2 regions of the Ruegeria sp. BB1 genome follow, and region 1 is predicted to be linked to the other one. Evidence: riboswitches for the same ligand, from Rfam matches in the RefSeq annotation. Region 1 holds a riboswitch; the other holds the start of a gene.
The links. Region 1 has a riboswitch for cobalamin ahead of ACR0AL_RS16150 (hypothetical protein). Riboswitches for the same ligand answer to the same signal wherever they lie in the genome.
Positions count from the first base shown of each region.

Region 2: linked by a shared signal. The riboswitch ahead of ACR0AL_RS00275 (CbtB domain-containing protein) and the one ahead of ACR0AL_RS16150 (hypothetical protein) in region 1 are both predicted to bind cobalamin.

Region 1 covers NZ_JBQFVB010000008.1:50,320-54,528, forward strand. The annotation lists gene ACR0AL_RS16135 (bifunctional 2',3'-cyclic-nucleotide 2'-phosphodiesterase/3'-nucleotidase) at 1-301, shown strand, start outside; RNA gene ffs (signal recognition particle sRNA small type) at 341-439, shown strand; gene ACR0AL_RS16145 (alpha/beta hydrolase family protein) at 472-1,329, opposite strand; cobalamin riboswitch at 1,465-1,685, shown strand; gene ACR0AL_RS16150 (hypothetical protein) at 1,769-2,176, shown strand; gene ACR0AL_RS16155 (protein-tyrosine phosphatase family protein) at 2,178-2,672, opposite strand; gene ACR0AL_RS16160 (DNA polymerase III subunit gamma/tau) at 2,806-4,209, shown strand, end outside.
Region 2 covers NZ_JBQFVB010000001.1:54,703-58,911, reverse strand. The annotation lists gene ACR0AL_RS00290 (cobyrinic acid a,c-diamide synthase CobB) at 1-497, shown strand, start outside; gene cobA (uroporphyrinogen-III C-methyltransferase) at 494-1,222, shown strand; gene cobF (precorrin-6A synthase (deacetylating)) at 1,215-1,958, shown strand; cobalamin riboswitch at 2,002-2,208, shown strand; gene ACR0AL_RS00275 (CbtB domain-containing protein) at 2,245-2,415, shown strand; gene ACR0AL_RS00270 (CbtA family protein) at 2,420-3,118, shown strand; gene ACR0AL_RS00265 (hypothetical protein) at 3,185-3,679, shown strand; gene ACR0AL_RS00260 (DUF1636 family protein) at 3,676-4,020, opposite strand; gene ACR0AL_RS00255 (DUF302 domain-containing protein) at 4,162-4,209, shown strand, end outside.

The DNA.
Region 1 (4,209 bases):
GCTGAACAATTACCGTGCCAATGGCGGGGGTCACTTTCCCTTTGTTGATCAGGCCGAGCCCATCGCGCTGCCGAACCTGCCTGTTCAGCGCGTCTTGCAGGACTATCTGTCCGGCGCACTGCCGCAAGATCCCTTGCAGTATGCGCCCTATCCATTTGGCTTTGCCCCGATGCAGGGCGCGACTGCGCTGTTAAGAACCGGTCCGAAGGCACAAACCCACATTGCCGAGCTTGAAGAATATGACCCTCACGTCGTCGGAGAAGACGATGAGGGCTTTTTGCTGTTCCGTTTGACGCTCTGACGGGTTGTGTTTCCAGCGCCCGTTGCCTATATCAGACCCCGAGAGGTTGGCGCGGGCGAGCGCCTCGCCAACCTGGTCAGGTCCGGAAGGAAGCAGCCACAACGAGCCCCGCTTGGGTCGATGTCCAACCTCTCACTTAAACTCCCGACATTGAATTGTTGCGAACAGGCCTAGGCAATCAGCCGTGGCCAGACCGCCGCGTTGCGTCGGGCAAATGCACCGATATGGCCAACCTTGGACAGGCCGAACTCGCCCGGAGACAACAAATGGCGGTGTGCGTTGGGCCCGTACAGATCAGCCAGCCGCCAGACCGCGTTCTTTGGCACCAGATCGTCATCCTCAAAGCTGAACAGATCCACTGGTGTGTCTGACTGTGCCCAGCGGGCCTCGGGCAAGGACACGCCAATTTCGGGCAGGTAGTTGCGCGGCGCAGTACACCAGCGGCGCCACTGCCAATAGACGCTGGCAGGCAGGTTCGATCCGAATCCCAGTGCCTTGCCCGGCAGGTAACCCAGCGCTTTTACGGCCAGGGGCGCGTGTCCGTACCAAAACAGCAAAGCCAACGCCCGATAAGGCCAGGGATGGTCCGACACAGTCACCGGCCCGGCGCAGACGCAGATCATACGGTCGATCTGATCAATATCGGGTTGAATCGGCCCCAGCATACCGCCGACGGAATGGCCGATGCTCCAGTGCTGCGCGTCGGGGTATCGCCTGCGCATCTCGGCCCGAGCCGCAGGCATGTCGATCAGCGCCCAATCCGCCATCGTGGCCTGAGCTGACTTCAATGGCCTGCTCTGCGATTGACCGAAATCGCTGTAATCATAGGTCAGACAGGCCATGCCATGTTCCGCAGCCAACCAGCGTGCGAAATGCTGATAATAGTCGCGCGGCACTCCGGTGGCGCTGTGGATCACCACGGCGATCCCAGGTTCGGCCACCGGCAGGTACAGCCGAGCCGACAGTTGGGTCGAACCAGAAGGAAACTGAAAATCCTCGGTTAAAACAGCTTGTGCGGTATCCAGCATGGCGCCCTCAATCTGAACCGATTAGTTCACCACCCCAAACGGCATCTTTTGCCACCCTAAGTCAATCCTGTTTCCGCATGACCACGCGTCCACTTTGCCCCACCAAAAGGCGGCTTGACTCAGGCCACCCCTACCCGCTAGCGATTGGGTGATGGTTCTCGTCCCCGGTCCCCGGGGCGGGATGAAAAGGGAACACGGTGCGGTTCTGCCCGGAATACCGGAACGAACCAAGGCCGCGACTGCCCCCGCAACTGTAAGCGGTGAGCAATGCCGAAACACCACTGGCCGCAAGGCTGGGAAGGTCGGCAACGCAACGACCCGCAAGTCAGGAGACCTGCCATCGAACAAGAAACCGAAACTCGGGCGGGGTGTCCGGGCAGGTCGTCAGCACGCTGTCACACCTGATCCATGCCCCCGTTCCACGCGCGGAGGGCGCAATATGATCTGGAAGACAAAGACGAACCAGTATTCCGCAACCGTTTGCCAACGCACCGGAAAAACCTGTCCGGCGCTGGCACAGATGGCGCGCGCGATCGTGCAGGCGATGGACGCGGCCGTTCCTGCGACGACGTTTGATTTTGAGTTCGACGGCAGCACTGAGCTGGTCTATTGCACGCAAGGATGCAGCGCACGGTTTCGCGCGCAAAAAGACCTGATCCGGGTCTTTTGTGGAACAAGCGAGGATGCGCCCCTCGAGTCGCTGGATGCTTACGCAGATATGATGTTCGGCCCGGATGTGACCATGCGCCCCACAGGCATGCTAACCACCCCACCCTGCGCCATGCTTGAGGTCACAGCGATCCCGCCCAACCCGGTAGCACAGGCAGAACGACAGGTGGCGCTCTGATCTAGTCGCGCGTCCGCCCAAGGGCGGCCCATTCCATCTGGCCGCCGGTCTCGACGGCGCAGGACCGCACCGCCCGCAAACGGGTCAACGCTGTCTCGGGGTCTTCGCCATGCTCGACCATAAGGCGCAGCACGATCATCCCGGACCGGCCACAGCCGCCCCGGCAATGCACCAGCACCCGCCCCCCGCGGGACAGAATATCAGTCGCCGCAGGGCTGACACTGCCCCACGCCGCGTCAACCTCAGGAGGCGGCGTACCGAAATCCGCTACCGGCAGATGCACCCATTCGATATTGAGTGCGTGCAGGTCTTCGCCAAGCCCACTTGCGCCCTCTTGCAGTATTTCGACCTCGGTGGTCATCGAGATCACAAGATCCGGCTGCCAGTCGCAGATCGTTCCCAAGTCCCGCGTATACCCGCCACCGCGCCCCGGAAGGGGCGACAAGGCAACGGTGCCGTTTCCAATCTGAACTGAATGAAGTGCGAACTGGCTCACTACGGACCCTCCCTGATACTCGCTTCTAAGGCGTGCAAATTGTGCTGCAAACCGAAATTCACCCAAGCCTGCTGTGGACGCGGGCGGCAGGGGTCTCTACGCTGCATCGGAACCCGAATCCGACAGAGCAGATATGAACGACACGCCCAGCCCCGCCTATCAGGTTCTTGCCCGCAAATACCGCCCGGAAACCTTTGCCGATCTCGTCGGTCAGGACGCAATGGTGCGCACGCTGAAAAATGCGTTCGAGGCCGACCGGATCGCGCAGGCTTTCATCATGACCGGCATTCGCGGCACCGGCAAAACCACCACGGCACGGATCATCGCCAAGGGCATGAACTGCATCGGCCCCGATGGTGACGGCAAACCAACGATCGAGCCCTGCGGCCAATGCGAACATTGCGTGGCCATTATGGAAGGCCGCCACGTTGACGTGATGGAGATGGACGCCGCCAGCCGTACTGGTGTGAACGATATCCGCGAGATCATCGACAGTGTCCGCTATCGCGCCGCCAGCGCGCGCTACAAAATCTATATCATCGACGAGGTCCACATGCTGTCGACCAGCGCGTTCAACGCGCTGCTCAAGACGCTTGAAGAACCGCCCGAGCATGTGAAGTTCATCTTTGCCACCACCGAGATTCGTAAAGTGCCAGTGACGGTTCTGTCGCGCTGCCAACGGTTCGACCTGCGCCGGATAGAACCCGAGGACATGATCGGCCTGCTCGGCAAGATTGCGGCGGCGGAAAACGCTCAGATCGCGGATGACGCGCTGGCGCTGATCACCCGTGCAGCCGAGGGTTCGGCCCGGGACGCGACCTCGCTGCTGGATCAGGCGATCTCGCACGGTGCGGGTGAAACCAGCGCCGATCAGGTCCGCGCGATGCTGGGCCTGGCTGATCGCGGTCGGGTACTGGACCTGATGGACATGATCCTGCGCGGGGACGCTGCAGGCGCACTGACCGAGTTGGGCGGGCAATATGCCGAAGGAGCCGATCCGTTGGCCGTGCTACGCGATCTGGCCGAGATCACCCATTGGGTCTCTGTGGTTAAAATCACGCCAGACGCAGCCAATGATCCCACCGTATCCCCGGACGAACGCGCGCGTGGTCAACAAATGGCCGAGACCCTGCCGATGCGCGTCCTGACCCGGATGTGGCAGATGTTGCTTAAAGCGCTCGAAGAGGTCTCGGCGGCCCCGAATGCCATGATGGCAGCTGAAATGGCGGTGATCCGACTGACCCATGTGGCCGACCTGCCCAGCCCGGAAGAGTTGATCAAACGTCTGCAAGACACGCCCCCACCGCCAAATGGCGGACCCGGTGGCGGGATACCGGCGCCATCGCATGCCGCGGTTCAGACGCAAGCGCCGGTGGCATCTTCTTATGCAGCTCCCGCCCATGGTGGGGGCGGCGGCGCACCCAGCGCGGCGTTGGCGCAGGATGTGCAGGCTGCCCTGGCACGCTATCCGACCTTCGATCATGTGGTCGAACTGATCCGCGCAAACCGGGACGGCGTGCTTCTGGATGAGGTCAAG
Region 2 (4,209 bases), on a different contig from region 1:
TTCTGCCGTTTTCACCTCTGGCGAACGAGGCACCTGCTGCCGATGCCGATCTGGTCTGGCTGCCCGGTGGCTATCCGGAACTGCATGCGGGCACACTGGCTGCCGCCGACACGTTCCAGACCGGACTGCGCAAACACGCTGAATCCAAACCCGTGCATGGAGAATGCGGTGGATACATGGCGCTGGGTCAGGCCTTGATCGACAAAGAGGGCGAGCGACATCAGATGGCAGGCCTGCTGCGGCTGGTGACCTCGTATGAAAAGCGCAAGTTCAATCTGGGGTATCGGCGCGCAGAATTGCTGGCCCCGATGCCCGGTTTTGCAGCCGACACGGCTCTGCGGGGGCATGAATTCCATTATTCTTCGATCGTAGAACAGCCGGACGCACCGCTGGCGCGGGTGTTTGATGCTGAAGGTGCTGAAGGGCCGCAAACAGGTTCGGTGCGCGGGAACGTCACCGGTACGTTCTTTCACCTGATCGCCGAGGCCTCGGCATGAGCGGTTTCGTATCCTTCATAGGTTCCGGCCCCGGCGATCCTGATCTTTTGACCCTGAAAGCAGTCGACCGGATGCAAAAAGCAGATGCGGTGCTGTTTGATGACCTCAGCAGCGGCCCGATCCTAAGTCATGCGCATGGCGATGCAGATCTGGTGGGCGTGGGCAAACGGGCCGGGCGACCCTCACCCAGGCAGGATCACGTGAGCCGCCTGTTGGTGGATTACGCCAAAACCGGTGCTCGCGTAGTGCGGTTGAAATCCGGTGATGGCGGGTTGTTCGGCAGGCTGGAGGAAGAACTGGTTGCCCTGCGTGCGGCCGGGATCGAATATGAAATCATCCCTGGCATCCCCTCGGCGGTTGCGGCGGCGGCGGCAGCAGGAATACCCCTGACACGACGCCTGACTGCGCGGCGGGTACAATTTGTCACTGGCCACGATGTCAGCGGCAAACTGCCCGAAGATCTGAACCTGCCCGCGCTGGCCGATCCGGACGCAACGACCGTGGTGTTCATGGGCAAACGGACCTTTCCTCTGTTGGTAAATGCGCTGCATGAGCATGGTCTGCCGCTGGAGACACCTGCCCTAATGGCCGAATCCGTATCGACTCCCGACCAGAGCCTGCACCGTGCAACAATTGGCGCGCTGTCGCAAAAGCTGGAGGCCGAGATCGGCACAGCCCCGGCGCTGATCCTGTATGGCCCGCTGGCAGAGTTCGACGATGTTTGAGTTGTCTCTAATCGGAATTGGCACTGGCAACCCGGATCACGTGACCTTGCAAGGGGCAAATGCCATCCGCGATGCAGACCTGATCCTGATCCCGCACAAGGGCGAGAACAAGGCTGATCTGGCCGGGTTGCGCGAAGAGATCATTGCAGCTGTGACTGACACTCCGCCGCAGATCGCCTATTTCGACATTCCCAAGCGTCGGGCCGATGATGGTTATCTACGCGGGGTCGACGAATGGCATGATGCCATTGCCCTGCGCTGGCACGAGGCGATTGCGGCCCACCCGAATGCGCGACAAGTGGCACTGCTGATCTGGGGCGACCCGTCGCTTTATGACAGCTCGTTGCGAATCGCGTCGCGGCTGGACCCTGAGCCCACGACACGGGTGATCCCTGGCATCACCGCGCTGCAGGCATTGACGGCCGCCCACGCCATCCCGATCAATGATCTGGGCGCGCCTTATGTTGTGACCACCGGACGGCGGATCAGGGATGAAGGCTGGCCGGCAAATGCCTCGAAAGTAGCGGTAATGCTGGATGGCGAGTGTTCGTTTCAATCCCTGGACATGGCCGATTATGACATCTGGTGGGGTGCCTATGTCGGCATGAAAGAGGAAATCCTGATCAAAGGCGCTTTGACCGATGTGGCGCAGGAGATTCTGGACACCCGTGCCAAGGCACGTGCCGATCATGGCTGGATCATGGATATCTATTTGCTGAAAAAGCGCGTGATCTGACCTAAAAGGTCGCAAATGACGATTGCACCAGCGGCATCATAGAGGCTAAATGAACGCGTCTGGTCCTGCCGGAGACATCCGGATGCTAAGAGGGAATGTGGTGCGACTGCCATGGCAGCCAAATCCACAGCCGCCCCCGCGACTGTAAGCGGAGAGCCCCTGTTCAACCAGCCACTCCTGTTCTCAGGGGGAAGGCGAACAGAGGCATCGACCCGCAAGCCAGGAGACCTGCCAGGCGACAATTGAAACACCGGTCGTCGGGTGCGGCGGCAAAGGAGAATAAAAGATGGCAACACAAACGCAAACAGCATCCGCCTCGCGCGCTGGTATCCTTCCGGTCATGTTCGCGGTGGTACTGGGTCTGGGTATCATCACCCTGACCGGTCACGTACAGGCCGCGGCGCTGCATGACGCAGCACACGACGTGCGCCACGCGACCGGCTTCCCCTGCCACTAAGACCATGTTCAGTCGTATACTGACCAGCGCGTTGTTCGCTGGTGCTGCAGCGGGGCTGATAGCCGCATTGCTGCAGTTGGTCTTTGTGCAACCTGTTTTGTTGCACGCAGAGCTGTACGAATCCGGTGAGTTGGTGCACTTCGGAGCCGAATCCGTTTCGGCGCATCCCGAATTGCCGGGCATGTTCTCGGAACTGACCCGTGACGCGCTGAGCGTCATTTTCACCATGCTGACCTATACCGGTTACGCGCTGCTGATGGTTGCTCTGATGTCCGTGGCCGAAGGCCAGGGCCACACGATTGATGGCCGCACCGGCGTGCTTTGGGGTCTGGCTGGGTTCATCGCCTTTCATCTGGCGCCTGGCTTTACCCTGGCACCAGAGGTGCCTGGTGTAGCGGCAGCTGACGTCTATGCCCGACAGGTCTGGTGGTTTGCCACTGTTGGTGCTGCGCTTGTTGCGCTGTGGTTGATTGCGTTTGGCGGCAACCTGATCAGCTATGTGATCGCAGCAGCCCTGTTGCTGGCACCCCATCTGATCGGTGCGCCCGAACCGGATGTGTTCACCGGCCCCGTCCCGACCGAGATCGGCGCTCTGTTCGCCGCTCGCGCCTTTGGCATTGGTCTGGTGGCCTGGGTTCTGGTTGGCGCCTTTGCCGGGTATTTCTGGCAAAGCGAAGGCAAACGCGTCGAAGCAGCGGCCTGATCCTCTTATGTAATGACGCGCCGGGTTCTGCCCGGCGCGTTTCTTTTTGCCCAAAAGGAAAGAAAAATGGCACGCTCACTTGCCCTTTTTGCAATCGGCCTTGTGTTCGGTGGTGGTGCTGGTTTTGTGCTGGCGGCAGCCAATGGCGCCACGTTTGACGGCCACGATCATGGCGATCCGTCCCATCACGGCGGCGCGCATGCCGAAGCGATGGCCCATGACCATTCGACCACGGTAAACCTGCCCGCAGGGGCGGACGCCCCCAGCGTTGCAATCGCGCTGACCCAGGACCCGATGGCCGGGTGGAACCTGCACGTCATGCCGCAGAATTTCCGGTTTGCCCCAGAAAACGCGTCAACAGCCGACGTAGACGGCGAAGGCCACGCGCATGTTTACATCAATGGCGAGAAACTGGCCCGGCTCTACGGCAACTGGATACACATCCCCGACCTTCCGAAGGGAGAGGTCGAGGTTTCGGTTTCGCTGAACGCAAACAGCCACAGCGCACTGACGGTCGACAACGTACCGGTCAGCGCTGCCGTGACCGTTCAGGTCGATTAAAGCGCCGGTATCCGCGCGCGCAAACACATCCGAAGTCGCCCGCAGGGTCGGGCGTCTTCGATCCAACCTGCGGGACTGTCCAAATAGGCTTTGCAGGTCGCGACGATGTCTTCGGCATCGGTAACGATATCGACCCCCGAAAACACGTAAGACGCCCGTCCTGCGGCCTGCAATGCCAATGCGGTCGGCTCAGCGCAGCCACTGAAACAGGCGTGATCCGAGATGACGACCCGGCCATTCAGCCCTGCACGCACCAGCGCGTCATCCACGGCCTGCCTCTCGGCCACTCGGTCACGCGTTCCCGCACAACTGCTGCAAATCAATAGGCGTATCGGGTCCACGTGTGGCCTCGTGTTTGATGGTTTGCATGTTTCTGCGGCTTTCTAGACGTCGGCGCAATCCTGAATACGCACGGAAATGTGCGTGCGCGGAACTCGGATTTCTGGCATCACTCAGACAGTCACATTGAACGAGGCACCGTCATGCGCACGCTTTTGGGTTTGCTCTGTCTTCTCGCCCTGCCTGTTCGG